DNA from 3 places in the Planococcus sp. TJ-201 genome. Region 3 is predicted to be linked to each of the others. Evidence: riboswitches for the same ligand, from Rfam matches in the RefSeq annotation. Region 3 holds a riboswitch; each other region holds the start of a gene.

Region 1 (10,548 bases), on a different contig from region 3:
CAATTTCTCACGGTATCCATATTTTGCGGCGATTGATGGCGATTCAATTCTCGAACAGGATGCTTTGCTTAAAACTATGAAACCCATTGTAGATTCCAGCGGAATGGTGACAGCAACGGGTGGGACAGTAAGAATCGCAAATGGCTGCAAAATCAATCGTGGCGTTATCGAGCAGGTAGCCTTGCCGAAAAAACCGCTGGAAGTTATGCAGATTATTGAATACTTTCGAGCATTTCTAATCGGCCGTCTCGGCTTCAGCCGGGTCAATATCTTGCTAATCATTTCCGGGGCGTTTGGTGTGTTCGAGAAAAGCCGCGTCATCAAAGTTGGCGGCTATAAAACCGATACCGTTGGGGAAGACATGGAACTGATTGTCCGCTTGCACCGATCCATCAAAGACGAAAAATCAAAACAGCGCATTGAATACATTCAGGATCCGGTTTGCTGGACCGAAGCTCCGAGCACGGTTGCTTCCTTGCGTGCGCAGCGCATACGCTGGCAAAGAGGATTAGCGGAAACATTGTGGACGCACCGAGGAATGCTGTTCAACCCAAAATATAGAGGAATTGGATTGTTTTCGATGCCTTATTACGTCTTTATTGAACTGTTGAGCGCCATTTTTGAAGTGGCGGGCTATTTCATCATTATTGGCGGTTTCGCCTTTTCCTTTATTGAAACGGATATCGCCATAATTATGCTGCTGGTGATGGTGTTGTACGGCTCGCTGTTGTCCGCACTTGCCGTATTGCTGGAAGAATGGACATACCACAAATACCCGACCGTCAGAAGCATCCTTGTGCTCTACGCCTATGCGTTGACCGAAACATTTTGGTACCGAATCCTGATGAATTTCTGGCGCGTTAAGGGACTTTTCTATGCATTTAAGAAAAAATCAGTATGGGGAGACATGGAACGAAAAGGTGTTTTCTCCGATGACGAACAAAAAGAAGGAAGCCTGTAAGTATCTAACGAAGTAGAAGAATGACATTAAATGAGGAAATAGGGTCGTACCATTAAAATAAGGAGGGATTGTGTGGAGGTTTTCGGAATTATGGGATTCATTTTTGGAATGTCAGGATTCACTTTTGGTATTATTGCTTTTACAACAGCGTTGAGTAGTAATAATAATGTAAAAGAACTTGAAAAAAGATTTAATGATTTAGAGGGAAAGTTGTGAACGATGTCTCAAGTTAACGAGACTGATTCGTTTAACGAGCATCAGAAAAAATACGATTCATTTTGACTCAGTTCTAATAGAACTGGGTCTTTTTTCGCAAAAAAAGCACCGCAAAATGCGGCGCGATTTCGTATGGATTGTTAGGTTAGTGTTGGATACGTAAGCCATTGTTATTATTGGCTTCCTTCTTTTTATTGTTTAATCACCGTTACTGTGTCTCGCCAAAGGTCTTTTGAAGAATGTCGTACGATTGCTTTAGCCGTTCTTCTGATTGTGGCATGCCCCATGTGTCCCATGAGTACTGGGCCTCTTGAGTAGTACCGAAAGTTTCAACCGCTTGGCCGTCCTGGCCGGTTAAAGCAGCCGTGACATCCAAGCCGTCAATTATTTGGGCAGCTTCGATGCCGTCTTCTTGAAGGTCGCCGACAAATTCACGTTTTGCGGGATCTCTGGCATTCAGCAGCATCCACGGAATCCGGATTTCCATAATCCCAGTTTCTTTGTCGTAATAATAATCATTCAGGGAATCATAGTCTTCATGCTCCGGATTAGCGATGCCAAATCGGAAGATTCCGGTTTCGTATGAATCGAAGGGATACAATTCGCCAGTATCGGGGCGAACGAATGCTTTGTTCAAAGCCAGACGAATTGGATGGAAGGTTGATTCGATGTTTTGTTCTGCTGGGATCATCTCCAAACGCTCGTGATAATCGTAGTAGAAAGTATCGTAATCACCAGCGACCAGTAATTGTGCCTGCTCCAATTCTTCGATTTTCAACTGGAAGTCTGCCAAAAATTCGCTATTGTCCAGAGCATCAACGGCAATGCCCTGGTTTTCGCGAACACTGAAGTACAAATTGAAATCCTGTTCGTTCCACCAGGTTTTATTGGACGAATCAAACTGAGCTTTAATATAGACATAGCGCTCATCCGAATCCATTGTTAGCGATTTGAGTGCTCCGCTATCTTTTTCGTAAAGGGTTTGGCCATCTGTCCAATCATCACTTTCGCCATCCACTTTCACTTTATGGCGGTCAAAGCTCAATAGGCCGAATTGCTGCTCGTTGGTTTGGGCATTTGACCAGAAAGGCCGTTCGTTTGGATTGTCATAATCCATCGTATTCCATGTCCGCTTGAACCACTCGTCCTGCCAGGTGAAAACCATTCCGCCCAGCATGCCTTCTTCGAGAATATCTTCGTAGAGATGGCTGACGATTTCACCTTGCTGCCGTTCGGAAATAAATCCTTGGTTCCAGCCAAACGGATTTTCGTGGGTCATGCCGCGTGAAGCCGGAACGCCAAACTCAGCGATGACGATCGGCATCTCATGAGAGTCATTTAAATCTTTCAAGTAACCGGCGTAGTTATTAAATTCCCCGCGGTGGTCGACAAATTCCGTATAGCGTTCATCCAAATTCAGAAAATCAGGATAGTATGGGTAGACATGGTAAGACGCAAACATACCGACCGTTTCTGTCACACCTTTTGTTTTGATGTGATTCGGGTCGACAGTTGCCATGTCCTCCTGTTCACTCGGTTCTGCGGGCTGATCGATATTGTCTGTGGTGACCCAGTTAGTGAAGCTGAGTGGCCGCATGCTTTGGTATTCGTCCATCTCGTATTCCGCGAGACGGTCCAATTGCTCTGCAAGCCAATACTCCATAGGATTGGCATCTTCTGTGTAGATATGGGTGCCCTCGTAGTCGCCTAAATCAGGATAATCAAGTTCCATTTGATGGACGGTCAAGGGGAACCATTCGATGCCGATCATCCAACCAATGACATAGGAAGAGATATCGGTCTTATAAGTCCCGTAGGCGTGGCCAGGTTCTTGCTCTACGACGGCATCCCCATGGATGACGTCTACAATTTTTTCGACTTCAGCTTCAAAGCGCTCAGTGATCTCAGGAGTGAAGGCATCCAAAGTTTCCACTAAAGGTTCTTCATCAATCCAAACGCCGTGGTACAAGTAGAGTGGCTCTTTGGCGCTGGCATTGTAAGCGGCAAATGCTTCATAGAACGCTGGAGGGTGGAGCGTATAAACGCGGACCGCATTGGCATTCATTTCACCAATTGCCTGGAACCAACGGTCATATTCTTCCCGCGTAATCGCTGCTTCTCCAGGAAATGTTCCGGGTTTCGCCATTCCCATATTGACGCCTTTAATGGTGAACGGCTCCCACTCCCCATCTTGATAAACCTCAAATGCCTGTCCGTTTACACGGGAAGGGTAAGCAATGCCATCCTTCTCTGCTGCAGTTGTTTTGACCGTCTCAACCTCTGTTTCCTTATCTTCTGTATTTGCCAAAATGGTCTCCATCATCGGTACGTAAGTCTGCCAATAAAAACTTTTTTCAGCATCCAGTGACTCCATGGAAATGAACGAGCGCAATTTCGAGAATCCTGAGTAGCGGTAGAATCCCGGAGTGTCGTCAATATCCACAAAATCGCCAGCAAAATAATAAAGGTCTGCGCCGTGTTTGGACTGGTGGAATACAGCCGGAAAGTTCTCGGGAATGCCGGCTGCTTTCAACTTCTCGCTGCCCGCGCTTTCAAGATCCCATTGGTAGTCTGCCAAAACTTCGGTACCTGCAGCCGCTTGGTTAATATCAAACCAATAACCAAAAGAGGGACTGCTTTCTAATTCAAATTGATCATTGCCTTGATCGGTAAAAGCAAGGTGAATGCCATTAATGCCGATTTCTCCTGCTTCTTCTGACAGGACCACAATCTCGCCTTCGGCATCATTCACCAAGACAAATCCTGGACCTTCAAAATTCCATTTCACATCATTTTGCTCATAGTTGTCTACTATCCACTGAGGAACTTCGCCTTCAGGTGCCTGAAGGTCCACAAAATGGCGTCCGCTCCAGCCGCTCCACTCGAGTCCCAGAAATTCGTTCATGTCTTGCGCGACTTCTTTTGGAGTGGGGGAAGCAAAAGTATTAAACTCAACGACCAAGTCCGTTCCTTGAGACTCTACCTGCTTTTTGATGGTCTGCCATTCATCCATTTGAAGTCCACCGGAAATCATAGACGAAGTGCCCGGGTCTTTTTCTGCCGATTGCCACGGAAGATCTTCTTCATAAACCCCATAAGAATCTGCCAAGTAAATGAGGTCCGTCCCAGACAAGTCTTCAGGCAATTCACGAATCGTGTAGCTTTCTGCTTCTTCATCCGGAACAAACCCGTAATAATCCGTATCTGCATTATACGTGCCTTGGGAGTCGGATATGTAGCGGTGGTGATTCAGCAGCCATGTCAGCCCTTTATGCTCCCGATAGCTTTCTGTCGGAACCGTCTTGTCAATAATCGCTACATTCATTATTTTTTCTTCCTGAAAAAACCAAATCATAATAGGGAGTCCAAATAAAATAACAACTGCCAAAAGGGAGAGAAACACTTTTTTCATTCATATCACTCTTTTCTATTTGCAAAATATATCTTGGAAATTATTATAGCTTAAAATTGGTTAAAATATAAAAAAATTACCTATTTTTTCAAATAAAAAAAGATCCGACTATGTCGGATCTTTGAACCACCTTATTAGTTTTGAATGCTGTTTTCTTCCTGATAAACTGGTACCCAGCCTTCGGTTGTGACAAAGATGCGAACCGCTACAACTTTCCGGTCATCTGCAAGTGTGAAGTAGTGTGTGATATTTTCAGGTACCGAAATCAAGTCGCCTGGAGTCAGGTGGACTTCAAAAAAGCGTTCGTCTTTTCCTTGGATGATGAATACGCCATGTCCGCTAACAATATAGCGCACCTCATCATCTGTATGGATGTGTTTGCGCTGGAAGTTCTTCAATAACTCGTCCAGTTTTGGGTTGGAGTCTGACAGCGAAATAATGTCCGCTGCCTGATAGCCGCGACGTTCTGAAATGTCATCGATTTCGGTTTTGAATGCTTGAAGAATCTCATCTTTGTTTTCATCGCTCAAATCAAATTTTTCGCGAAGGTGTTCGGGTAATTTAGTGTTGTCCCAGTGTTCATAAACAACTTCCTGCTGCTCCAAAAAAGCTGCAACCTCTGTTTGTGCTTCGATTGTTTCATTTGTTCCTTGAATTTTAATAATCGCCATTTTAATCTTCCTCTCTTATTTTAGGTGTAGTTGCAATGCCAATTGATATTGAAATAAAAACTCACAGGCTTCAAGCAGTTTTTTCGCTTCAAAGCCATCTTTTCCCCAGACGGTAATGCCATGGTTGCGAATCAGCACCGCTCCTTTATCAGCAGTAACGAATGCGTCAAATTCTTTGGCGAGCATTGGAATATCTGCATGGTTGGGGATGACGGGAATGCTCAGTACCGCGTCCTCTTCCCACAATCCAAAAGCTTTGATCAATTCCTGGCCCTGAAAATCAATTTTTCCGGCGTCGCCGTACAATTCAGAAATGACATTATTGGCGACCGTATGGACATGGAGGCTGCACCCGGCGCTGGTCTTTCCATAAATTATACAATGCAATAAGGTTTCAGCAGATGGTTTCAACGTTGATTCAACAGCGGGCTGACCATTGGCATCGACAAGCAGAAAATCTTCATCTGTACGTTTTTTCTTGTCTTTGCCGCTCGCGGTTACCAGAAATTCGAGCGGTTCGTCCGCCACTTTGATGGCAAGATTGCCGCTGGTCCCCATAAACCAATCGCGCACGGCCAGTTCGTCTTTGACATCCGCCAATTCCCGCCACTTTTCATGCAAAAGGGTCATGACTTCACCCCTATATATTCATCAACAATCGCAATAACTTCGTGGAACGTTTCGAACGGTTCGTAATTGATGCCCGCTTCTTGGCATTTTTCAGCCAGCAAATCCCGAGCAATGACGAAATCCGCTTCTTTTGCAGCTTCCCAGTCACTGATGGAGTCTCCAATGACGATGCTTTTCGTGTCTTTGTCCAAAAGATCCCGGATGACAGATGGTTTGCAGCATCCGCAGCCCTGGCTTGTGCAGGCATCGTCGCAGCCATGCGGAAATTCCAGTTTGATAAGATCACCTGAAAAGTCAGCGCTGTTGCAGTAGATGTCATCAAAAGGTCCGAAAGGTTCAAGTAGCGGATGGACAAAGAAATCAATGCCACCGCTAACAATATACAAAGGCAAATTCTGCTTTTTCGAATAGGCGACAAAGTCGCTGAATCCTTCGCGTATTTCCGCCTGCTCCAAAACATAGGAAATAATTTCGTCTTTTTCCGAAACCGGAAGCAAGGAAAACATTTTTGCGACACCCTCACGTATTGAGATGGATTGGTCGAGAATTTGGTCTTTGACCGGTATCCATCCCGGTGGATCAAATTTTTCCATGATGGCAATAATATTGTCATTAGCTGTAATCGTACCGTCAAAATCACAAAAAATAATCGGTTTGTTCACTGTTTTCACCCCCATAGTTCAAGTGCTGTCTGCAATTCTTTATGCTGTTTGCCGGCATTCTGCAAGGTTTCTCCCTGCAGCACGGCGTCAATGGCTTGTCTGAATGCCTGTCCGCCGCCAGCTGCTCCAGCGGGATGTCCGTGAACGCCGCCTCCGGCATTGATGACGCTGTCGATTCCGTAATCCGCCATCAGCAAAGGCACAAGCCTCGGATGAATTCCGGCGGATGGCACTGGAAAGCTGCGTTTTAGCGGGCTGTCCCGTGTCAGTTCTTTGCCGAGTGCCAGGGCTGCCGTTTTTTCCAGTGCAACACTGCCGTAAGGTGAAGGAAACAGCGAAAAATCAGCGCCGACATATCGGATCAGTTTTCCAAGGGCCAGCGGTGTCGCAAGGCCATAGAAGGCAGAAGAAGTGAAGGCACCGCTAAAAGCGGGATGCGCCATAAGCGGCAAGGCGATATCATCATCTTCAGCAAGCTCCTGCAAGACATCCAACCCATACGCATGAACGTTGAACAACAAGGCATCTGCTCCAAGTTCGCGTGCTCTCCGTGCTTTTCCTCGCAGTTCTGAAGTTCTCCCTGACAGGTTCACCGCATAAAGCGTTCGGTGTCCCGTTTCTTCATAGACATCATCAAGCACTCGTTTACCCGTGGTAATGCGGCTTTCAAAAGGAGTTAGTGGGTTATCAAATAGTATTTCATCATCTTTGACCAGATCCACGCGGCCTAATGCCTGCTGACGCAATTGAGCGGACAGGAAATCCAGGTCACGGCCGATGACGCCTTTAAAAATACTCATGAGAAGCGGCCGTCCTCCAACGCCAAGAGTGTCGCGAATTTCTTCGATGCCAAAGCGCGGTCCAGGAAAGTGGCTAAGCAGGTCGTGGCTAAACTCCAGATCCAATAGCTTTACTTCGCCATCCAACGACAATTTGCCGAAAACAGTAGTCAAAATGGCAGGCAGGTCAGCCGAAAAATTCACGCTTGGGTAGGCAATTTCAAGCTCTGCTTTTATTAAATCCGGTTTTAGCGGGTGGCGTTCTTGTTCAAATTCTTCGATGGAGACGACATTTCCTTTATGGTGTTTCAGTTGTTCCTGTTCAAGCAGCGGCAAGTCAGTCCAAGAACCGATGGTCAGTCCCAAAGCGATGCCGTCCGCTTTTTTTTCGAACGAACCCGGTTTTCCGTAGACTTGATATGTAGCAGTCAAAACGCTCATGTATTCCACACTCCCATGCAAATTTTAAAAAATAAAAACCTCTTCAAATAAGAAGAGGTTAAGGGCGTTAACAACTTCTTATTTCTCAGCCACCGGTTCTGGCTGCAAGAATTAGCACCGTGTCCATCAATGGACCGGTTGCCGGGTATCATAGGGCTTGTCCCTCCACCTGCTCTAAATAAGAAAGATATGAAATTGGGTAAATATGATTTATTAAGTCAGACTATCGGTTTTTATCAATTGATATTCCACAAATCCGCTTCGTCCGCGGAAAGCGTCCGCCTGAAGCGATTTCTTCCACTACAAGATTAGTAAAGTAATTCTGATTATTTCATGTGCGCAGAAATCTGTCAACTCCGTTATCATAAAATTGTTTTTATTGGAAAAATGGATTGACAGTTAATTCTGAATCGTGATAGGATTCTTTTCATAACTTAAATTAAATAACACGTAGTACTCTTATCAAGAGCTGGCAGAGGGATATTGGCCCGATGACGCCCAGCAACCGACCGTAATACCTTCGTGAGAAGGGGCGCTTTATGCGCCAGGATGAAAATCCTGCAAGGCACGGTGCTAATTCCATCAGAAATTTATTTCTGAAAGATAAGAGGCATGGAATCTCTTATTCTGGCCTCTTTCTTTTATGAAAGAGGCTTTTTATATTGCATATGAAAGGAAGATTTACAATGACACTTACGGTTCCCGCTACTTATAAAGCCTTAACGGAAGAAACAGCGATTGCGCTGGCAAAAACGGTTCATACATTTGACCCTGCTGCCCAATTGACTTGCCGGGAAATCGGCGACGGCAACTTGAATTATGTTTTCCAAATCGAAGATCCAAATACAGGAAAGCGGCTGATCATCAAACAGGCATTGCCATACGCTAAGATTATCGGCGAAAGCTGGCCGTTGACGTTAAAGCGCGCGACGATTGAAGCGAATGTCCTCAGAAAGCACGGAGAATTTGTCCCGTCACTCGTGCCAACAGTCTTTGCAACAGATGAAGAGTTGGCCATTACGGTGATGGAAGATTTGTCTCATCTGGAGATTGCGCGGGAAGGGTTGATCCACGGACGGAATTTCCCGAGATTGTCGCAGGACATCGGTGAATACTTGGCACTGACTTTATTCCACACATCGGATTACGGCTTGCATCCTTTTGAAAAAAAGCGTTTGGCTGCGGAGTTTTCCAATCCCGAATTATGCAAGATTACGGAAGATCTCATTTTTACAGATCCATTTTTTGATCTCGATACCAACGATTACGAACCGCAGCTTCAATCAGCGGCAGAAGCGATCTGGAGCAACCGGAAGCTTCAGCTCGAAGTAGCAAAATTAAAGAAAAGCTTTTTGACTGAATCGGAAGCTCTGCTGCATGGCGACCTACACACCGGCAGTATTTTTGCCAGCCAGACGGAAACGAAGGTGATCGACCCCGAATTCGGTTTTTACGGTCCGATTGGATTTGATGTTGGTTTGTTCCTGGCGAACTTAGTTTTCCAGTCGATCACACGCGAAGATGAGAATCGCCAAGTGATGGTAGAAGATATCAGAAAGACCTGGGATGTCTTCGCTTCTTCATTCACCGAGCTATGGAAAAAATATAGTGTGGAATCGTTCAAGGAGACAGAGGGCTACCTGGAGCATGTGCTTGAGAAAGTGCTGACAGATGCAGCCGGTTTTGCAGGATGCGAATTAATTCGCCGAACCATCGGCTTGGCACATGTGAAAGATCTGGACAGCATCGAAGACGCAGGTAAGCGAATCGCCTTCAAGAAGCAAGCATTGCAGACTGGCCAGGTTTTGATTTTACAGCGCAAGGAAATCACATCGATCAACGATGTACTGCAAATTCTTGAGGAGGCCCGTACATGAGCATCCCCTTATCCATCAAATGGGACGGCCAGCAGCTGACCATTTTAGATCAGCAAAAACTGCCGCATGCCATTGAATATGTGACGCTTGAAACCGTCGAAGACGTTTACGATGCGATTCTTGCATTAAAGGTTCGCGGAGCACCCGCCATCGGCATCACTGCAGCTTATGGACTGGCTAACGGCGCCAAGCGGCACGATACGGATTCGTTGGAAGCTTTTCAGCAATACGTTGAAAAAGATGCCGCATACTTGAATTCTTCCAGACCGACCGCAGTCAATCTTGGCTGGGCGCTTAGCCGACTGAAAGATAAGCTTCGAGAAGCAGAGAACGTACCACAAGCCAAACTGCTGCTTCAGGCGGAAGCAGTCCAGATCCACAAGGAAGATGAAGAGTCGTGCCGCAGCATTGGCGAGCATGCACTGGTGTTGCTGCAAGAGCAAACGCGGGTAATGACTATTTGCAACGCCGGTTCGATTGCTACGGCAAAATACGGCACTGCATTAGCGCCGTTTCACCTGGGCAGCGAGCGGGGACGTGAATTTGAAGTGTTCGCCTGTGAAACCCGGCCGATTTATCAAGGCGCACGCCTGACGGTATGGGAGCTGCAGCAGTCTGGAGTGGACGTTACGTTGATCACTGACAGCATGGCTGCACACACGATCAAAGCAAAAGGGGTTGAAGCCATCATTGTCGGTGCCGATCGCATTGCAGCCAATGGCGACACGGCAAATAAAATTGGAACTTATAATTTGGCCTTACTGGCTGCCGCCTTCAGCATTCCGTTTTACGTGGCAGCACCGGCTTCAACTTTCGATCTGTCGATAGAAGACGGAAGCGCGATTCCCATTGAAGAGCGCAACCCGGAAGAGATTACCCATATGAACGGACAACCGGTA
Region 2 (10,548 bases), on a different contig from region 3:
GGACGGCATCAGCGTCAACAGCGATCACTTGATTTACGACGCCAAACAGGCAGCTTTGTCACTTTATGAAAATGGCTACCAAGCGCCTTTGCGTGAAAAAGTTCCCGTTACCGGAGAACCGGGCTACGCGACTTTATTACTGGGAGCAGAAGGCATGTTCAGTTCCGGCTATATCAGTGAATACGATTTAAAAATCGCTAAAAAGTTGGCATTTGTTTTGTCTGGAGGAAAAGTTCCGTACGGCACGAAAGTGGATGAGCAATACCTACTTGACCTGGAGCGCCAGGCATTCTTAAGCCTTGTGGCTGAACCGAAAACACAGCAGCGCATGCAGCATATGCTGGTCAAAGGAAAACCGTTACGCAATTAATCGTTGATGATAAAAGGAGGAAATTTACATGCGTGAAGCAGTAATCGTGGCCAGTGCTCGAACACCGGTCGGAAAAGCGACAAGAGGTTCGTTGGCGACTGTACGTCCGGATGATTTCGGCGCATTGGTTGTCAGAGAAACGCTACAGCGGGCAGGCGGATACGATGGGCCAATAGATGATTTGATTATGGGCTGTGCCATGCCGGAAGCAGAGCAAGGCATGAACATCGCCCGCAATATCGGAGCACTTGCAGGATTGCCGGACACGGTATCAGCCGTTACCGTCAACCGCTTTTGTTCTTCAGGATTGCAGTCGATCGCTTATGCAGCAGAACGCATCATGGTTGGTTCAGCCGAAGCGATCATTGCAGGCGGTGTGGAATCAATGAGCATGGTGCCGATGATGGGCAACGTCATTCGCCCCAATGCAAAATTAGCGGAAACAGCACCTCAATACTATATGAGCATGGGTCACACGGCAGAGCAGGTGGCGACACAATACGGCATCAGCCGTGAAGACCAGGATGCATTTTCAGTCCGTTCGCACGAAAAAGCGGCAGCGGCTATTGCAGCCGGCAACTTTGACGAAGAAGTCGTTCCAGTCGAAGTAACCAAGCGATATGTGGATGAAAACAATAAATATCAGGAAAAATCCTTTATGTTCGAAATGGATGAAGGCGTCCGTCACGGGACCAGCATTCAAACGTTAAACAAATTGCGTACGGCCTTCTCAGCACGCGGAACGGTTACCGCCGGAAACTCTTCGCAGACTTCCGACGGCGCCGGTGCGTTGCTGGTGATGGACCGTGAAAAAGCGGAAGCACTCGGGTTAAAGCCCATCGCTAAATTCCGTTCATTCGCAACAGGCGGCGTACCGCCGGAAGTTATGGGAATTGGTCCTGTCGTCGCTATTCCAAAAGCCTTAAAACTGGCTGGATTAACAATTGAAGACATTGATGTCTGGGAATTAAACGAAGCCTTCGCCTCGCAATCGCTGGGTGTCATCCGTGAACTGGGCTTGGATATCGACAAAGTCAACTTTAACGGAGGAGCCATTGCACTGGGCCATCCGCTGGGTGCGACAGGCTCCATCCTGACAATCCGCATGATGAGTGAATTAAAACGCCAAGGCAAACAGTTCGGCGTGGTCACGATGTGTATCGGTGGCGGAATGGGTGCAGCAGGCGTCTTTGAAATGTTGTAGAAATGAATTTGATAATTAAATTTTAAGTCAGATCTGGAAAAGTCGCAGCTTTCTATACATTCTTGTTAGTTTCGAACTGCACTCTAGTAGAGAGTGAAGAAATAGAAATTAGTTAGAGATGTGTTTTATTAGCGTCGGCGCGTCCAGGTAGGCGAAGCAAGGAGATAGGTGTACTTTACCTGGCTTCTTGCGGGAGTCATGCCCAAAGCGACCGAAGCGGATTAGAAGTGATCATTTAAGCTCAACTTAAACACATTCATAAAGCAATTAAAAAATAGGAGGAATACAAAATGGAACAATCAAAAACATTGATAAAAGGCGGTAGTTTTTTAATCGAAGACGCGGATCTGTCACGTGTGTTCACACCGGAAGATTTCACGGAAGAACAAAAAATGATCGCAAAATCTACGGAAGACTACGTGAATACCGAAGTCATGCCAGTCGTTGAAAACTTGGAGAACCATGAGTTTGAACACTCAGTTCGTCTATTGAAAACAGCTGGAGAACTTGGCCTTTTGGGTGCAGATGTACCGGAACAATACGGCGGCTTAGGCTTGGACAAAATCGCTTCAGCGTTGATTGCTGAGAAAATGTCTAAAGCAGGCGGCTTCTCAATCACTCACGGCGCACATGTCGGCATTGGATCATTGCCAATCGTTCTGTTCGGCAACGAAGAACAAAAGCAAAGCTACTTGCCTCGCTTAGCAACAGGTGAAATGATCGCAGCTTATGCATTGACTGAGCCAAGCTCAGGATCAGATGCACTTGGTGCGAAAACGGTAGCCAAACTGAACGAAGCAGGCACGCATTACGTCTTGAACGGCGAAAAGCAATGGATCACCAATGCTGGGTTTGCAGATGTCTTCGTAGTTTATGCAAAAATTGACGGCGACAAATTCTCGGCCTTTATTGTAGAACGCGAATATCCAGGTGTTTCTGTTGGACCGGAAGAAAAGAAAATGGGCATTAAGTCGTCTTCTACACGCACATTGGTTTTGCAGGACGCTGAAGTTCCTGTGGAAAACCTATTGGGCGAAGCGGGACGCGGACACATTATTGCGTTTAACATCTTGAACATTGGTCGTTACAAATTGGGTGTCGGCACAATTGGTGCATCGAAACGCGCCATGGAATTGACAATTCCTTATACAAACCAGCGTCAGCAGTTCAAGACGCCGATTTCTTCCTTCAATTTGACGCGCGAGAAATTGGCAACGATGGCTTCTAAATTGTATGCTGTTGAAAGTTCTGTGTACCGCACAGTTGGGTTGTTCGAAGACCGCATGAGCGGATTTACGGATGAGCAGCAGGCAGACGGAAAATTAGTGGCTGACTCGATCGCTGAATTTGCAGTGGAGTGCTCACTGAATAAATTCTTTGGCACGGAAACCTTGGATTACATCGTCGATGAAGGTGTTCAATTACACGGAGGATATGGCTTTATGCAGGAATACGAAATCGAGCGCATTTACCGCGATTCACGCATCAACCGTATTTTTGAAGGCACCAATGAAATCAACCGCTTGCTAGTACCAGGAACATTGCTTCGTAAAGCGATGAAAGGCGAATTGCCGTTGTTGCAGCACGCACAGCAGCTTCAAGAAGAGCTGTTGATGATGATGCCAGAAGAAGTCGGCACAGAAGCGCTGGCCCAAGAAAAATACTTGGTGAAAAATGCTAAGAAGATCGCTTTGCTGGCGGCCGGTCTTGCCGCTCAGACTTACGGGACAAAACTGGAAGCGGAGCAGGAAGTTTTAGTCAACATCGCAGATATTGTCAGCAGCGTCTTTGCGATGGAGTCGGTCGTATTGCGTACAGAAAAAGCAATCGCTGCTTCAGGCGAAGAAAAGGCCAAGCAGAAACTATTGTATACGCAGATTTATTGCCAAGAAGCATTCGACCAGATCGAAAGAGATGCGAAAGAAACATTGATCGCAGCCATCGAAGGCGACAACCAGCGTATGATGCTTTCTGCATTGCGTAAATTGACTCGTTCAACGCCTTACAATGTCATTGCGAAAAAACGCGAAGCGGCTGTCAAGCTAATCGATGTCGAAAAATACGTTGTGTAATAGCTTTCTCAAAACAGGCACCTCCAGTAAAGTTGGGGGTGCCTGTTGAGCTTGTAGACATAAGAATAGTTACCCGACCTAATGAATAAAATCTTAATTGGTCGGGTTTTATACGGAATTCTGCGCTTCAGGCGGACGAAGCGCTGAGTCGTCGCCTTGCGCTACGAATTTTTGCGTGAAGTGAGGAACAGGCTTCTCTCTTTGATTGGAACCACACGCCCCCAATTGGACTGGCCACGCAGACTCCTGTGGGACAGCGAAAGCTGAAGACCCCGCAGGAACGCAAGTGACGAGGAGGCTGAAGCTGAGCCCACGGAAAGCGGAGTGGCCTGACCGGTTGGGGTTATGCACGGCTATTCATTTGGGTAAGCCTTTGTCTACAGTCTGAACAGGCCAAACCAGTAAATCTGGGTTGGCCTGTTTTTTTGTCGTCGACCGTTTGGGTTCTTTTTGGTAAGCTTGAAAAAAGGGGGTTCTAACTTGATTACCTATTATGCTTATCCAAAATGCACAACGTGCCGAAAAGCGAAAAGCTGGCTGGAAAAAAACGGTGTCGAATATAACGAAATTCACATTGCAGAAAATCCGCCAACAAAAGAACAATTGACAGAGATTTACCAGGCAAGCGGGGTGGAGTTGAAGAAATTTTTCAACACGAGCGGCTTGGTCTATCGTTCACTGAGCTTGAAAGACAAGCTGTCAGACATGACCGAAGAACAGCAGCTGGAATTATTGGCTTCAGACGGGATGCTGATCAAGCGTCCGCTTGCTTGGGACGGCAAACAGGTGACACTGGGCTTTAAAGAAGAGGACTACCGGACGAGCTGGTTATAAAGGCTGCGTCATCTTGTGTTTCACGGCTGTTTATGTCAAACTGAACATGAATGAACTACATAATTTGGAGGGGTCAAGATGAGCACACCAGCAGAACTTCGTTATTCAAAAGAACACGAATGGGTCAAAATCGAAGATGGCAATGCGCGTATCGGAATTACTCATTTCGCACAGGCTGAATTGGGAGATATCGTTTTTGTTGAGCTTCCGCAAGTTGGCGAAGAACTGAAAAAAGATCAGCCCTTCGGCAGCGTAGAATCTGTTAAAACGGTTTCGGAACTATACGCACCTATCAGCGGAAAAGTAGTTGAGGTCAACTCTGAGCTTGAAGACAGCCCGGAATTCGTCAACGAATCTCCTTACGAGCAAGCTTGGATGGTGGTTATCGAAGCCCCTTCTGAAGAAGAAGTCAACGAACTGATGACTGCAGACCAATACAAAGAAATGACAAACGAGTAAACTTTGGAAAGCGCCTATGCCTAGGCGCTTTTTTGTTTTTTTCTCCCCGAATAGAATTGGAAAAAATGCTGAAACGGCCCAAGGAAAGAAATAGGGTTCTATGGCGTCAAGGTGATATTCTTGAAACTATTGAATTAATTAGTATAGTTGAGTAATAGGACTTTTCTTATTCTATATTCGATGGGGTGAATGTTTATGGGAAAGGTGATTGTGGTGGAGGGAATCAGCGACAAGTCGAGGATTGCGCCGCTCATTGCAGAACCCGTGACGATTCTTTGCACAAATGGTACAGTAAGTGCATCGCGGCTTGAAGAATTATTATTGCCTTACGAAGATCAGGATATTATCATATTGGTGGATGCCGATTCTTCAGGAGAAAAGTTGCGGAAGTTAGTCAAACGTGAATTCCCGGAAGCCCGCCATTTCTATGTGAATCGCAGCTACAAGGAAGTTTCAACGACACCGCTTCGCATTTTGATGGATGTGCTGATTGCAGCGAATGTCCGGGTCAACAAGCTATTGATAGAGGGATGAAGAAGATGAAAGAATGGACACATAAAGAATGGATCAAAGAAAAAAACACAAAACGGACCACTGCGTTTTATTTATATACGCCGATGTGCGGGACTTGCCAGGTCGCTTCAAAGATGTTGACAGTCGTCACAGAACTGCTGCCGGATCTTGAAATCGGCAAAGCCAACTTGAATTATGTCCAAGAAATTGCAGGCTTATACCAAGTGGAAAGTGTGCCGTGCCTGCTAATTACGGAGAATGGCAAAATTGAGGAAAAGATTTATGCTTTCCATTCGGTCCCATATTTATATGATAAGTTGAAATCTGTTGACGAATTTAGCACGTCATGGTAAATTGAGATTCTGATAAAATAATTTCATATCAAAACTCTTATTAAGAGTGGTGGAGGGAAGTGCCCTATGAAGCCCGGCAACCGTCATGAAAATGAAATGGTGCCAAATCACACGAAGCGAAAGCTTTGGAAGATGAGAGATTGGTTTCCGTATAATATACGTTTGCCCTTCTGCTCAGTTCTGCGCGGAAGGGTTTTTTATTTTTAGAATCTAGGGGTGTTCAAGAGATGATTGAGTTAAAAAAAGTAACGAAAAAATTCGATACAGGCAAAGCAGTTCTTACAGCTGTTGACGGAGTCGATTTATCCATTTCCGATGGTGAAATCTTCGGCATTATCGGGTACAGCGGAGCTGGTAAAAGTACGTTGATCCGGTTGTTGAACGGTTTGGAAAAACCAACTTCAGGAACAGTCGAAATTAACGGGCAGACGATCACAGCGATTAAAGGTGGAGAATTGCGCAAGGCCCGCCAAAAAGTCAGCATGATTTTCCAGCATTTCAACTTGTTATGGTCTCGAACAGTAAGAGAGAATATCGAGTTCCCGCTCGAGATTGCCGGAGTGGCAAAAGCACAGCGGGGCAACCGAGTTCAAGAGTTGATCGAACTGGTTGGATTGACTGGCCGTGAAAACGCGTATCCATCGGAACTTTCAGGCGGACAGAAACAGCGCGTCGGCATTGCCCGGGCACTGGCGAATGATCCGGAAGTCTTGTTGTGTGACGAAGCAACATCTGCACTCGATCCAGAAACAACCGATGCCATCCTGGATCTGCTGGTGGACATCAACAAACGATTGGGTTTGACCATTGTGTTAATCACTCATGAAATGCATGTAATCCGCAAGATTTGCCATCGTGTGGCGGTCATGGAAGGCGGCCGGGTGGTTGAACTTGGCGATGTTCTGAATGTTTTCCAATCGCCGAAAGAAGAAATCACGAAACGTTTTGTGGCACAGGTTACCGATTCCGGTGATTCGCACGAAACCATCAAAAATCTTCGGGAATTGTATCCGACAGGCGAGTTGGTAAAATTGGTCTTTGTCGGAGACCAAACTGAACAGCCGATTCTGACAAAGTTGATCCGCAGCCATGCAGTGGAAGTCAACATTGTTCAAGGCAATATCTCGCACACACAGCGCGGGGCATATGGAACGTTGATCCTGCAATTGAAAGGTTCAGCAGCAGAAATTGAAGAAGCACTGGCATTCCTTCGGTTAGAAGATGTCCAAGCGGAGGTGATGCACAATGATTGAATCATTATTCCCGAACGTCGATTGGGACAATATGTGGGAAGCCACTATTGAAACACTTTACATGACGGCATTGTCTACAGTATTTACATTTGTTATTGGATTGGCCCTTGGCATTTTGCTGTTTTTGACAGCGCCAAAGCAATTATGGGCAAACAAAGTCGTCAACTGGCTGACAGGGGCATTCGTGAATATTTTCCGCTCGATTCCCTTTATCATCCTGATTATCTTATTGATTCCGTTTACGTTATTCTTGATGGGCTCTATTCGTGGACCCAACGCTGCATTGCCGGCATTGATCATCGGATCAGCTCCATTTTATGCACGCATGGTGCTGATTGCCTTGAAAGAAATTGATAAAGGGGTCATCGAAGCTGCCCGTTCTATGGGCGCGACAACCGGCACCATCATTTGGAAAGTCCTGTTGCCTGAATCGAAACCGGCTTTAATTTCCGGAATCACGGTGACGGCCATTGCATTAGTCGGTTACACGGCAATGGCTGGCATCATTGGCGCAGGCGGCCTTGGGACTTTGGCTTTCTTGGACGGGTTCCAGCGCAGCCGGGAAGATGTCACGTTAATGGCAACGATCTTAATTTTGATTATCGTCTTCGTTATTCAATTTATAGGTGATTGGGTAACAACTAAGTCAGACAAACGATAGCAGCGGATTTTCCGTACTATATAAAAACACATGAAAAGGGAGAGAGTCAGATGAAGAAATTTGTAGCAGGAACAGCACTAACAGCTTTAGTACTCGCAGGATGCGGAAATGGCGGGGCAAGCGAAGAAGAAGAATCGAGCACCTTGCGCGTTGGCGCTTCGAACGTGCCCCACGCTGAAATTTTAGAACAGGCACAACCGATTCTAGAAGAGCAGGGCATTGAACTTGAAATTGAAACATACCAGGATTACATCCTGCCAAATGAAGATTTAGAGTCTGGTGAAATCGACGCCAACTATTTCCAACACATTCCTTACCTAGAGTCGCAAGTAGCGGATCATGGCTACGAATTTGAAAACGCAGGCAGCATTCACATCGAGCCAATCGGTGTTTACTCTCAGGATCACGCTTCACTTGATGAACTGCCTGAAGGTGGAACGATTTTGATGAGCAACTCGGTTGCTGATCACGGCCGCATTCTTTCTATGCTTGAAGCTGAAGGCTTGATTACATTGGCTGAAGGTGTAGAAAAAACAGCTGCTGAAGTAAGCGACGTTGTTGAAAACCCGAAAGATCTTCAATTTGATGCCAACTACGAAGCGGCATTGTTGGTTCAAATGTATGAAGCAGGTGAAGGCGATGCAGTTCTAATCAACTCGAACTATGCAATTGATGCAGGCATTAGCCCAATGGAAGATTCCATTGCACTTGAGTCTTCAGATTCTCCATATGCTAACATTATTGCAGTGCGCGCTGGCGATGAAGAAAACGAAAACATTGCAGCATTAGTGGAAGTGTTAACTTCACAAGAAATTAAAGATTTCATTTTGGAAGAATGGGGCGGCTCAGTCGTACCAGTCGAATAATCCTGTAAAAAAGCATCCTTCAACGGATGCTTTTTTATTTTGTTTAAATAATAAAAATATTTCGCGTTTTCCTATATGGCTGTCATTCTTAAAAGGTCTGTGCTACTTTTGAATAATATAAAATAAGCATTTGTTCATATGAGGAGGACAATTTGATGAAATTCAATTTTGGTTTGCTGCCACGTATTGTCGTGGCAATTGTGTTGGGGGTTCTCATTGGATTGGTTGCGCCAGAATGGATGGTGCGGGTATTCGCAACGTTTACCACGATTTTTGGTAATTTTCTAAACTTTATTGTACCGTTGATTATTCTCGGCTTTATTGCTCCGGGAATTGCAAAATTGGGCAAAGGTTCAGGCAAGCTTTTGGGTGTAGCCACCGGAGTTGCCTATGCATCTACCGTAACAGCGGGGATTTTAGCGTTTTTTGCAGCAACCACGGTTTTGCCCAATGTTATGCGGGAAGGCTCTTTAAGCAGCTTGGAAGATCCGGAGCATGCATTAGCAGCGACATTTATTGCCCTTGATATGCCGCCTGTTTTTGGTGTTATGTCAGCATTGATCCTGGCGTTCTTGCTCGGCATCGGCATGGCATCGACAGGAAGCAAGACCATGACCTCATTTTTTGATGAATTCCAAGCAATTATTGAGAAGACGATTTCTTACGTGATTATTCCTTTGTTGCCGTTCCACATCTTTGGTATTTTTGCCAATATGGCCTATGGCGGGGCAGTATTTGAAATCTTATCGTTGTTCGCAATTGTCTTTTTAATGATTTTGATCCTTCACTGGACCATGCTGTTGCTTCAGTATTCATCAGCTGGCGCATTAAAAGGGAAAAATCCTTTTGGAATCTTAAAAACGATGATGCCGGCATATTTCACGGCACTTGGCACGCAGTCTTCTGCAGCAACCATTCCGGTCACTTTGCGCCAATCCCGTAAATCGGGAGTTAATGAACGGGTGGCAGACTTTACCGTTCCTTTGTTTGCAACCATTCATCTATCCGGCAGTACCATCACCTTGGTATCATGTGCGATAGGTGTAGTATTGTTGACAGGCGGAGTCCCGACCTTTGGCGATTTCTTCCCGTTCATTTTAATGCTGGGTGTAACAATGATCGCTGCACCAGGAGTTCCAGGCGGTGCGGTTATGGCAGCGATTGGTTTACTGGAAGTTATGCTTGGGTTTGATGCCACAATGGTTGCCTTGATGATCGCCCTTTACATGGCACAGGACAGCTTCGGTACTGCAGCAAACGTCACGGGTGACGGAGCTTTAGCACATATTGTCGACCGTTTCACAAATGGCCGAAAAAGTTTGGAATAATTGATTGATTCGACCAATTACAACTATTTCAAAAGGTCTATTCTATTGGTAATTTCTGTGCTACTATAGCAAAGATATTACACAGTAGGGGGAAAACATCATGAAGAAATTATGGGCAATTGGTTTATCAGCAGCAGTTTTATTGACGGCTTGCGGAGAAGAAGAAGCGACGACAACAGAACCGGCAGAAGAAACAGCAGGTGCTGAAACTTCGGAAGGCAACCAAGATGTAAAGCAGGAATTGATGAAATTTTACATGTCCATTCCGAATACGATCAATGCTGTAGATGGTGACTTGAATGCATTCGAAATGAGCCAGGCAGAAGAAACATTGCCAGAAGGCGACGAATTGCAGACCATGAAAGACGCAGCCATCGCTTCTGCTGAAGAAGCAGCTAGTGCAGTAGAAACAATTGAAATTCCTGCAGCATTAGAAGAGCACCAAGAATCGATCGAATCCGCATTTACTGCAATGCATGAATCTTACGAAATGAAAGCGGAAGAATTGACGAAAGATGCATCATTTGAAGCAGCTAACGAAAAATTCCTAGAAGCAGACGATATGTTAAATGAATTGCTTGTTGAGCAAGACTTAGCGGCATCAAGCATTTACAATGAAGTCTCACAATAAATAA
Region 3 (10,548 bases):
ACTGATTGTAGACATTTTCGGAACCACGAATTAATACGCGGCCATTCCATTCATCTTCTGTCAACGCTTCGTACGTTGATAATTCTTCAGGTGTTACCGTTTCTTTGTTGTAAACAAGGACGCGTGCACGTTTTGTTAAACCGTACCACATTTGGTCAGTGTCACGGAAATTTTCTGGGATTTGTTCGTTTAGCAGGTCACTTGATACTGCTTGCAGCAAGCCATCATCTTTTGCACGGAACAGGCGGCCAGCATCAGCAGTCAAGAACAAGTCTGCCTCGGTGCCATCGCCTTCGCGTTTGATGCGCTCGAGCAATTCATCTGCTTCCCCTTTGATGAGGTTTACTTTGATGCCGGTTTCCTCTTCAAATTTTTTGTATAATTCATCGTCTACATCATAATGTCTTGCGGTATATAAGTTAACCTCTGTGCTTTCCGCTGCTTCTTCAGAATTGCCATCTGCTGCAGGAGCGGATGTATCCGTGTTTCCACATGCTGTTAAAACAAGAAGTAAAAATGCCAAAACGACGTAAATCAGTTTGTTCATGAGTGTCTCTCCCTTAATTGTATAAGTTATATTTCAAATGAAAATCATTCTCATTTTCAATTATAAGGTGCTAACTGATAAAGTCAACCAGATTTTGAGGAAAACAATATTTTATCAATATATATGTCGAATATATAGCGGGAAGCAGCCTTGTTCATCTTACTCCTCATTTTTTAAGAAAGAAAATAAGGAGGAGATTCTGCGTCTTTCACAGGTTTGGAGCCGTATATTGAGTTATTTCCGCATTAGAAAAACGGGCTTGCGCAAAATATAAGAACCCTTTAGCTAACTAGCAAAAGGGTTCTAATTCGGCAATAATTTAGTATTTTGTTGATACGGCAAGTTCTTGGTTTAATTAGCAATACTCAGCCCATTACGGCGGGCTACTTGGGCCAATGCCTGATTTAGGTCTTGGACCAGATCATCCGGATGTTCAAGGCCAACAGAGTAGCGCAGCAAGCCATCTGTGATTCCACGTTTTTCACGTTCTTCGACAGGCATTGAGCCGTGGGACATGGTTGCTGGGTAAGACAGGATCGATTCAACAGCACCCAGGCTGACAGCAAATACGGGAATTCTCAAATGATCCACAAAGACACGGGCTGATTTTTTATCAGCTAAGCGGAAGGAGAGAACGGCGCCTGCGCTTCTGGCCTGGCGTTCGTGAATCGGATTGCCAGGATGAAATGAAAATCCTGGGTAGTAAACTTCTTCGATCAATGGATGGTTATGCAGATATTCTGCGATTGTGCGTGCCGATTCGGACGACTGTCCCAACCGGGCACCCAATGTCTTGATGCCTTGAATCAGCAAGTAAGAATCTTGTGCGCCTAGAACCGAACCAAAAGTATTTTGAATAAAGCCCAGCCGGTTTCCAAGTTCTTCATCTTTAGTCACCGCAAGTCCTGCGATGACATCGCTGTGTCCTGACAGGAATTTCGTTGCGCTATGGAGAACGATATCTGCACCAAGCGCCAACGGATTCTGGTAAAGGGGCGTCATGAATGTGTTGTCGACGAATGTCAGGCAGCCATTGGCTTTCGCTAGTTTTGCAGCGATTTCGATATCTGTAATGTTCATGACCGGATTAGATGGAGTTTCCAAATAAACCACTTTTGTGTTCGGCTGGATCGCGTTCGCCATTTCGTTCAAATCGGTCATATTGACGAATGTGTACTCGATATTAAATTTATCCAAAACTTCGGTAATGAACCGGTAAGTTCCCCCGTAGACATCCTCTGAGACGAGGACGTGATCACCTGAAGATAGGAGCATGAAAGCGGAAGAAATAGCAGCCATTCCTGATGAAAAGGCAAATCCACGTTTGCCGCCTTCTAGGTTAGCGATAGTTTCTTCCAATGCCAGACGAGTCGGATTTCCAGAGCGGCTATAATCAAAAGGCCCAAACGAATCAAGACTCTTCTGATGAAATGTGGAAGATAAGTAGATGGGTACGTTAACGGCCCCAGTTTGCGGGTCAACTCCGGTAGAGTGGATAAACTTGGTTTCAATACGATCCGTCATATTCAACAACCTCCTCTTTCAATTTCGAAAATGCCTGTGACAGGTCAGCAATTAAATCTTCAGCGAGTTCGACACCGACCGAGAAGCGCAGTAGTCGGTTGCAAACACCGCGTTTGGTGCGTTCTTCAAATGGAATGTCTGCATGAGTTTGGGTAGCGGGATACGTAATAAAGCTCTCAACGCCGCCTAAGCTCTCGGCAAAGGTAATTAACTTGATGTTTTCCAGGAAAGGTCCGACCCATTCTTCTTGCTGCAAGCGGAATGACAGCATGCCGCCTCTTCCGGGATACAGTACATCCGAAATCGCGGGCTGCTCGGCAAGAAAAGCGGCAATCGCTTTTGCATTGGCTTCATGTTGACGCATGCGCAGAGGCAAAGTCTTTAATCCACGGATTAGCAGCCAAGAATCAAAAGGCGACAGTACCGCGCCGACGGAGTTATGGAACATCGAGAGTTTTTGACAGATGCTTTCTCCTTTTGCAACAACTAGACCCGCGAGAACATCATTGTGTCCGCCAATGTATTTTGTGGCACTGTGGATGACGATATCTGCTCCCAATTCGATCGGCTGTTGGAAGAAAGGAGTAAGGAATGTATTGTCGACAATCAAGAGCAGATTATGTTTTTTTGCCAATCCGGCATAAGCGGTAAGGTCGATTTCCTGCATCAGCGGATTGGTCGGTGTTTCAATAAAGAGTGCCCGGGTATTTATCGTAATTTTTTCTTCGGTGTCCTGTACATCTTCAAACGCTGCATATTTCGGGTGGATATTGTAAGCTGCTGCAAAATGGTCCAATAGGCGATAAGTTCCACCATAAATATCTTCCGGCACTAATAGTTCATCGCCTGGACGGAAAAGAGACAAAACCAGTTGGATGGCTGCCATGCCGGAACTACAGGCAAATCCGGCATCTGCGCCCTCAAGTTCTGCAAATCCTTCTTCCAGAACAGAACGCGTTGGATTTTTTGTTCGTGTATAGTCATAGCCAGTTGATTGCCCAAGCCCTTGGTGTTCATAGGCCGTCGATAAGTAAATGGGCGGGTTGACCGCTCCCGTTGCCGCGTCGCTGCGATTGCCTAGTTGAACCAATAACGTTTCCAAGCTGTGTTTTGTCATTTCACTCATCCTTTCAACAATAAAACAGGGGCTGTTCTTCAAAAGAAGAAAGCCCCTGTCTGGAAATGCATTCTTCTCATCTGGTAGGCAGCGCCTATTGGAATTAGCACCGTAGTCTTCGTCAGACTGGTTGCTGAGACTTCACAGGGCCAAGTCCCTCCGTCTCTCTAGATAAGAAATATCATATAAAGTTATAAGTTGGTCTGTTTCGATGTTTCTAATCTTAATTCATTTAGTATCGGAAAGCAAGAGAGAAAACCAAATAATTGAAATAAAAAGATATTATGAAACGAAGAGGAAAGCAATAAAGCTGAAGTATCCCAAAAGCTCAGCGTCTCTGTATGGAAACGAATCAATCTTTTATTTCGTTTGTCAAAATGATATAATGGTTGAATGAAATTTCTATGCAAAGGGGAAAGCGAATGTATATTGTTACCTCGACAGTGGTGGTTCCGCCTGGAAAAACGGAAGAAGTCATCGGTATTTATCAAAAACGTTCACGACGTGTAGACTCGGCGGAAGGTTTTCATTTGTTCAGGCTTATTCAAAACACCAAAAGAAAAAATGAATTGACAGTGCATATGGAATGGCAATCGAAAACAGCTTATATGAACTGGGTGAAAAGTCAGGAATTCAAGGAAATCCACGACATGGAAAAAAATTATCCGGACCAGGAATTGGCGAAAATCATTCCAACAGTAAGGCAGTATGAAGTGGTGGCCGAATGAACAAAGAGACTAAAAATAAAATTGCTGCTGATACCGCGAAAAGTATATATGATGCTTACCCAACGCTATGGGAACGTTTTGGCGAGAGAGGTTATGAGCACACGGAAAAAGATAATCATCATCACCTGGATCATTTGGATACTGCATTTTCCCTTAACGATGAAAAAATATTTACTGATTACGTCCTCTGGCTTGAAACTGTGCTGACCAGCCGCAACGTGGAGACGGTTTTGATTATTGATAATTTTGAACGCTTACAACAAGTTTTGCCAGGGAATATAGATACAGATGAAGAAGTCTTTATGCTGCGTTGTTTAACAAATGCGATTGCGGTATTAAGCCCTTCATAAAGTAAGGAGGGGAACATGAACAGTACATCACAAGAACTGGCCAATTTATTTTTGGCTGGCAATGAAGAGCAAGCTTTACGACTAGTCCAAACGTATTTAGAAGAACATACAAAAGAAGAACTTTACCAATGGGTATTGACTCCTGCGATGTATTGGATCGGAGAGCAATGGGAAAAGAATGTTATCACAGTTGCCGATGAACATTTAGCAACTGCCATTTGCGATTTTGTAGTATCGGTTACGGAAGTGCGTCGGCCGGTACAAGTTCCCAATAGAAAGAAAGTCATGGTGCTTGGCCCTGAAGGGGAAGACCATTACATTGGCTTGAAAATGGTGGCTTCTTTATTTAAGGAGTGCGGCTGGGAGGTTCAGTATCTGGGTCCAAACTTGCCGCTTGATGCGGCTATTGATTCTGCAAAGCGCTGGGAACCTGATGTCATCGCCTTATCGGCTGCTTTGGCATATCGGCTTCCTGTTTTAAAAAACTATGCAGAGTCGTTCGTCGCACTTAAATTTAACCCGACGGTTGTTTTAGGAGGAAGAGCTGTCTCAATAGCGAAGTGGCCGGCTTCCAAAACCGAAGGCATCATCATCGTTAAAGAATTGGACCAACTAAAAAGCTGGATCCAAACTGGAAAGGAACCTGACAATGACTTCAGCATCTCAATTGGATGAATGGCCGCTGCCTGCTTTTAAATTGAATAGTAAACTGGCCATTGTTGAATATTCTGAGGAAGCGAGAAAATTGGTGGGCGACTGCTCTTCTTTTCTGGAAATTCTTGATGACGGAAGCAGAGAAAAGGCGCGTAAATTTCTTTTAAATGACCGGTTAGCTGAACCTCTGGAATTAAATTTTATTTCAGCAACCCAAGAAGTATTTCTTGGAGACGTCTACAGCAAGTGGGACAGCGACTTCTGTCTGAATATCGTCTTAGTTCCAAAAGGCAATCGGCTTCTCGAAGTAACGAGTCAATTGTTAAGCCTACGAACTCGTTTGCAGGATACCAATTATGATCTGCTTCTTGAAAAAGAGCGCACTGAAGAATTGTTGCAGCAGGTAAGGCAATTATCTGCGCCTTGCATCGATCTCGGCAAAAAACATGTATTGATTCCGCTGTTTGGCGATTTGGATCCTCAAAAAATTGAAGTGATTCGTTTTCACATTCTGAATCAAATTTATGAAACAGGTGCTGAAACAGTCATCATGGATCTTACAGCGATGGAACAGTTGGAGCAGGATGGGGTCGATTACTTGAAATCGCTGATGCAAACATTCAAAGTGATGGGCATTCGGGGAATTGTCACAGGCATTAAACCTCAGCATGCGTTGCAGCTTCATCATCTGAAGACAGGCCACGACCTTCATTTTGTTTCATCTTTGCAAACGGTCTTGGCCTCGCGAAAGCTTCTTTTGTAAATATGGTTAAACCCCGAAGCGCATTGCTTCGGGGTTTTTCTACTTATTGAAATAAGCAATTCTCTGCTTGAACCTCCATGGGCGCTTGCGCTTTTCTTTGTCCAGCTCCAGCTGTACGGCTGAAGAAACGCCGTTTCGCCGGAGCGTCTTATGCCCGTCGGACCTCCACGGGCGCTTGCGCTTTTCTTGTTGTCCAGACTCCAGCGCCCAGCTCTTGGGGTCATAAGCCAACCCGACTGTGCGGCAAAGAGCGCCGCTTTGCCGGTCTGGCTTATGCCCGTCAGAGCTACACGGGCGCTTGCGCTTTTCTTTGTTGTCCAGCTCCAGCAGCCAGATTCTAGGGTCATAAGCCACTCTGGCTGTGCGGCTAAAAAACGCCGCTTCGCCAGCGTGTCTTATGCCCGTCGAATCTACATGGCTGCTTGCGCTTTTCTTGTTCTGAGCAGGAAAAAGGAAGTTTTTGTGAAATATCGCTACAATGGAAGGGAATAGGAGTGGAATAGATATGGAAATTAAGAAATTTGAAAATATACCATTGGGTGTGCTCGATTTGGCGCCGATCAATGAAGGTGCGGAAACGGCACAGACGTTTATAAATAGTGTGGAATTGGCACAGCATGTAGAGCGGTTAGGATTCCATCGTTATTGGTTGGCGGAACATCACAATATGCCCGGTATTGGGAGCTCAGCAACATCGGTCCTGATTGGCCATATTGCAGGCGCGACAGAGTCTATTCGTGTAGGTTCAGGCGGAGTTATGCTGCCGAACCATGCGCCGCTTGTGATTGCCGAACAATTTGGCACATTGGAAACCATCTATCCGGGCCGCATTGATTTGGGCTTAGGCCGTGCACCTGGGAGTGATCAGGCAACTGCTTATGCATTGCGCCGGACATTGCAAAGCAGTGGAGATGATTTCCCGCAGCAGGTGGCAGAGCTGGAAAACTACTTTTCAGAAAATCCGGTGGGGCGTGTTCGTGCTTATCCCGGAACTAATTTGAAAATTCCGCTTTGGCTGCTTGGATCAAGCGGATTTAGTGCACAACTTGCCGCATTGAAAGGGTTGCCGTTTGCATTCGCCAGCCATTTTGCGCCAGATTATATGATGCAGGCGCTGCAGCTGTACCATCAGAACTTCAAGCCTTCTTCCGTTTTGGCATCACCATATGCCATGCTCGGGGTTAACATCATTGTGGCGGAAACTCAGGAACGTGCTGAATGGCTTGCGACTTCATCTCAGCAGCAGATGTTTTCGTTGATGAGAGGGGAGCCGACGACGTTCCAAGCGCCGATCGACAACTTAGAAGAGGTATGGACAGATCGAGAAATTGCGATTTTCCGTGACAAGCTGGATTCCGAATCGATGATTGTCGGAACACCAGACATCGTCAAACAAAAACTGAAGAACTTTATTCTTAAAACAAGAGCCAACGAAGTTATCGTCAACTCGCCGATTTTCCATCAGGAAGACCGCTTGCGTTCGTATGATTACGTGGCAGAAATGATGAGTTAAGCCAAAACCCCGTTCATTTTTTTGAACGGGGTTTTGTTGCATAAAACTGGCCTCTCTGTTGCAGAGAGGCCATGATTTGACATCAATGAAGATCTTTCACTTGTTCATCTTCACGCTGCCGCCGTCTTGGAATTTCGTCTTCTTCATAAGCTGCATAGTCAGGTGCACCTTCGCCAATCATGTTCAGAACCGCATTGAAATCGTCGTCTATACGAAGTTCAGCTTCACGGGGATCGAGTACTTTGCGTTCCATTATGATTAACCTCCTTGTATGATATTGTGCAGCTAGCTGGCAATGAACGCGGAGTCCTTATCTACTTCTATTATACAGGCTATTCTGATAATAAAAAAGCGGGGTTACTTGGAAATCTACAGTTCTATTTCTACTGGTTTTGTTAGCTAAAAAACCGCTGGAGCAATGGCACCAGCGGTTTTTAACGTATTTATTGCTGATTGATTTCTGCGTTCATAACCATCGATTCAAAGAACAAAGAAGGTGAGTCTTCATTCCACTCAAGAGAAGGGAGGTCTGCTGTTCGTTCATCTAGATCACCATAAGCAAGCTCTGTTCGTAGGTCATCGGTCAATTCGAGTTTGACGTATGGACCTTCCGGCGTCAGCCAGTTTAGCTGGGACAAGCGGTTTTCAAGTGAAAAAGTGATCCATTCATCTTCCGCTTCTTCCGTTTCAAATAACGGTTCTGGAGCAGCCATTAACCATGTCTGGCTCGAATGTTTAGGAGGCAGCCACAAGTTTTTCGACAACACACCTTCTTCAGTGGTAAATTCAGCAATCTCATGGCGCAGCTCCTGCACCCATTCACCATTGCCAAGTTGCAGGCTGCGGGATACATAGACGTTGCCAATCAGAATTTCACCAGCGTCTTTTGTGAATACTCCGTAAGGATTAGTTGTTGGATCTGGACCATAAAGTGCTTCATCGAGTCTAACGGTCGGTTCAGGATTCCAAGACTTAAATTCCGCATTTTCCAATCCGTTGAGGTTCAATGAGAAAGTATAAGGAATCCAACCGGTATTTTGGATTTCTTCAAAAATAATGGACGTGCCGTTTGGCAGCGATCGGTCAACCAATGTGTACGTGCCAACGTCCAATCCAAGAAACGTCATATTGTATATTTGTGTAAAGTCTGAGCCATTCTCACTGGTTTCGGGTTCACTGAGTGTAATGAACGTCGGTTTTTCAACTGATAAAGAAACATTATTTTGCGAATAAAGTTCCACTTCATTTTTTAGAAACATGACGGCTGTAAAAATGATCAGCGACATGAAAAATAAGACTCCCAGTAAAATAATAATTTTTCTAAACACATTTCCACCTCTGTTTTCTGCATGTTTGCCAAAACTGATTATAACATGTCGAGGTGTTAAGCAGCCTGTACATATTTGAGCATCAAATGAACAAACAGAATCAACAGCGACAAAAAACAGGCATCCAAGGGATGCCTGTTACAATACTTTAGCCAAAAAATCTTTGGCACGTTCAGTTGTAGGGTTGCTGAAAAACTCGACCGGCTGGCCTTCTTCAACAAGGACGCCGTGGTCAAGGAACAAAACACGGTCTGCAACTTCCCGAGCAAAGCCCATTTCATGCGTAACAACGACCATGGTCATACCGGATTTCGCCAAATCTTTCATGACGTCCAGCACTTCTTTGACCATCTCTGGATCGAGTGCTGAAGTAGGTTCATCAAACAGCATCAGTTCAGGTTCCATTGCCAACGCACGCGCAATGGCAACACGCTGCTTTTGGCCGCCTGACAAGCTGTTTGGATAGGCTTTTTCTTTTTCGGACAAACCAACTCGTTCAAGCAGGAGGCGAGCCTTCATTTCTGCTTCTGCTTTTTTGACGCCTTTAGCTTTCATTGGTGCATAGGTCAAATTTTCAAGTACTGTCAAATGCGGAAACAAATGAAAATGCTGAAACACCATGCCGATTTGCTGGCGAATCTTATGGATATTTTTTTTAGATGCCGTCAAGTTCTTGCCGTTGATTTCAATCGTGCCGGAAGTTGGAACTTCCAACAAGTTCAGACAGCGAAGGAACGTCGACTTGCCGGAACCAGAAGGACCGATAATCGACACCACCTCACCTTTTTTTACTGTCGTGGAAATATCGCTCAACACTTCATTGGTGCCGAACTTTTTATACAGGTTTTGGACATTAATCACTTTGTTTCAGCCTCCGTTCGAAAACTCTGCCAATCATCGTTAAGCCCATTACAAGGCACCAGTAGATGAGGCCAACAAATAATAGGGGTTCGAAGTTGCGGAACAGGTCGGCGCCCACTACTTGCGCCCGTCTCATCAGATCGAGATAGCCAATGGTCGAAACGATGGCGGATTCTTTTGTTAACGTAATAAACTCATTCATCAAAGCTGGCAGAATGTTTTTCAAGGCCTGGGGCAAAATGATGTCTTTCATCATGGCGCGGTAAGGGACGCCAAGAGCTTGTGCTGCTTCCATTTGTCCTTTGTCGACAGCTTGAATGCCGGCACGAATAATCTCCGAAATGTAAGCGGATGAATTTAGTCCGAAAGCCAAGATAGCTGACAGAAATGGTGAAATGTCATAGCCGCTCAGCTGGGGAATGGAGTAATAAATAATCATCAATTGCAAAATCAATGGTGTTCCGCGGAAAACCGACGTATAAGCATCGGCGAACCATCGCAACGGCTTTATGCTGCCAATCTTGAACAAAGCAAGCACTGTTCCAAGAATGGAACCAAGAATAATGGCGAAGAATACAAATTTTAAGGTGACCCATATCCCTTCCAGCATGAAAGGGATATAGGGAACTATTTGTGAGAAATCCAGGTTCATCTACTACAACTCTTTTCTAAAGGAAAGTTTACTCTTCGTCAGTCAGCCATTTTTCTTTCAGTTCGTCCAACTCGCCGCTTTCTTCCATAGCAGCTAGTACACCGTTAACATCTTCTACAAGTTCACTGCCTTTAGGAAAAGCGACAGCCATACCAGGTGAAGCTGTGGTCGGATCATCGAATGCGCCAAGGTCCTGCGCTTCGATATAGCCAAGTGCAACTTGTTTATCCATATATGCAGCATCGATGCGGCCGGATAGGATTTCCTGAATCAATGCGCCAGAATCGTCCAAAGCTTTTAATTCAAAATTAATGCCTTCGTCAGCAATAATGCTTTTCGCACCTTCTTCTTGGATCGTACCAAGCTGAACACCTACCGTTTTGCCTTCCAATGATTCGAGACTAGTAAGCTCTGAATCTTTAGGGGTAACGAACATTTCGCCCGAATGGTTGTACTCTGTAGAGAAATCAACATTTTCTTTGCGGGAATCAGTTGCAGACATGCCAGCAAT

What was found. A riboswitch is a leader RNA that binds a small molecule or an ion and turns the genes downstream of it on or off. The one in region 3 is predicted to bind S-adenosylmethionine.
Region 1: it holds a riboswitch for S-adenosylmethionine, as region 3 does, so the genes downstream of both, mtnK (S-methyl-5-thioribose kinase) here and AC4EG4_RS03900 (methionine biosynthesis PLP-dependent protein) in region 3, are expected to answer to the same signal.
Region 2: it holds a riboswitch for S-adenosylmethionine, as region 3 does, so the genes downstream of both, AC4EG4_RS15455 (methionine ABC transporter ATP-binding protein) here and AC4EG4_RS03900 (methionine biosynthesis PLP-dependent protein) in region 3, are expected to answer to the same signal.

What each region holds. Positions count from the first base shown of each region.
Region 1 covers NZ_JBZDOG010000003.1:105,023-115,570, forward strand. Annotated here, with positions in the region: gene AC4EG4_RS08855 (glycosyltransferase family 2 protein) at 1-961, shown strand, start outside; gene AC4EG4_RS08860 (hypothetical protein) at 1,034-1,177, shown strand; gene AC4EG4_RS08865 (hypothetical protein) at 1,386-4,589, opposite strand; gene AC4EG4_RS08870 (1,2-dihydroxy-3-keto-5-methylthiopentene dioxygenase) at 4,724-5,260, opposite strand; gene AC4EG4_RS08875 (methylthioribulose 1-phosphate dehydratase) at 5,276-5,890, opposite strand; gene AC4EG4_RS08880 (2-hydroxy-3-keto-5-methylthiopentenyl-1-phosphate phosphatase) at 5,887-6,552, opposite strand; gene mtnW (2,3-diketo-5-methylthiopentyl-1-phosphate enolase) at 6,558-7,772, opposite strand; SAM riboswitch class I at 7,848-7,957, opposite strand; SAM riboswitch class I at 8,229-8,382, shown strand; gene mtnK (S-methyl-5-thioribose kinase) at 8,459-9,649, shown strand; gene mtnA (S-methyl-5-thioribose-1-phosphate isomerase) at 9,646-10,548, shown strand, end outside.
Region 2 covers NZ_JBZDOG010000006.1:144,825-155,372, forward strand. Annotated here, with positions in the region: gene AC4EG4_RS15420 (3-hydroxyacyl-CoA dehydrogenase/enoyl-CoA hydratase family protein) at 1-370, shown strand, start outside; gene AC4EG4_RS15425 (acetyl-CoA C-acetyltransferase) at 399-1,574, shown strand; gene AC4EG4_RS15430 (acyl-CoA dehydrogenase FadE) at 1,865-3,646, shown strand; gene AC4EG4_RS15435 (arsenate reductase family protein) at 4,127-4,480, shown strand; gene gcvH (glycine cleavage system protein GcvH) at 4,559-4,939, shown strand; gene AC4EG4_RS15445 (toprim domain-containing protein) at 5,135-5,473, shown strand; gene AC4EG4_RS15450 (thioredoxin family protein) at 5,479-5,805, shown strand; SAM riboswitch class I at 5,840-5,944, shown strand; gene AC4EG4_RS15455 (methionine ABC transporter ATP-binding protein) at 6,033-7,058, shown strand; gene AC4EG4_RS15460 (methionine ABC transporter permease) at 7,051-7,719, shown strand; gene AC4EG4_RS15465 (MetQ/NlpA family ABC transporter substrate-binding protein) at 7,770-8,585, shown strand; gene AC4EG4_RS15470 (dicarboxylate/amino acid:cation symporter) at 8,741-9,913, shown strand; gene AC4EG4_RS15475 (hypothetical protein) at 10,014-10,544, shown strand.
Region 3 covers NZ_JBZDOG010000001.1:727,631-738,178, reverse strand. Annotated here, with positions in the region: gene AC4EG4_RS03910 (Fe(3+) ABC transporter substrate-binding protein) at 1-547, opposite strand, end outside; gene metC (cystathionine beta-lyase) at 899-2,071, opposite strand; gene AC4EG4_RS03900 (methionine biosynthesis PLP-dependent protein) at 2,055-3,188, opposite strand; SAM riboswitch class I at 3,262-3,366, opposite strand; gene AC4EG4_RS03895 (antibiotic biosynthesis monooxygenase family protein) at 3,611-3,916, shown strand; gene AC4EG4_RS03890 (hypothetical protein) at 3,913-4,266, shown strand; gene AC4EG4_RS03885 (cobalamin B12-binding domain-containing protein) at 4,282-4,941, shown strand; gene AC4EG4_RS03880 (STAS domain-containing protein) at 4,916-5,683, shown strand; gene AC4EG4_RS03875 (LLM class flavin-dependent oxidoreductase) at 6,189-7,196, shown strand; gene AC4EG4_RS03870 (hypothetical protein) at 7,279-7,449, opposite strand; gene AC4EG4_RS03865 (hypothetical protein) at 7,640-8,482, opposite strand; gene AC4EG4_RS03860 (amino acid ABC transporter ATP-binding protein) at 8,663-9,385, opposite strand; gene AC4EG4_RS03855 (amino acid ABC transporter permease) at 9,378-10,037, opposite strand; gene AC4EG4_RS03850 (ABC transporter substrate-binding protein) at 10,066-10,548, opposite strand, start outside.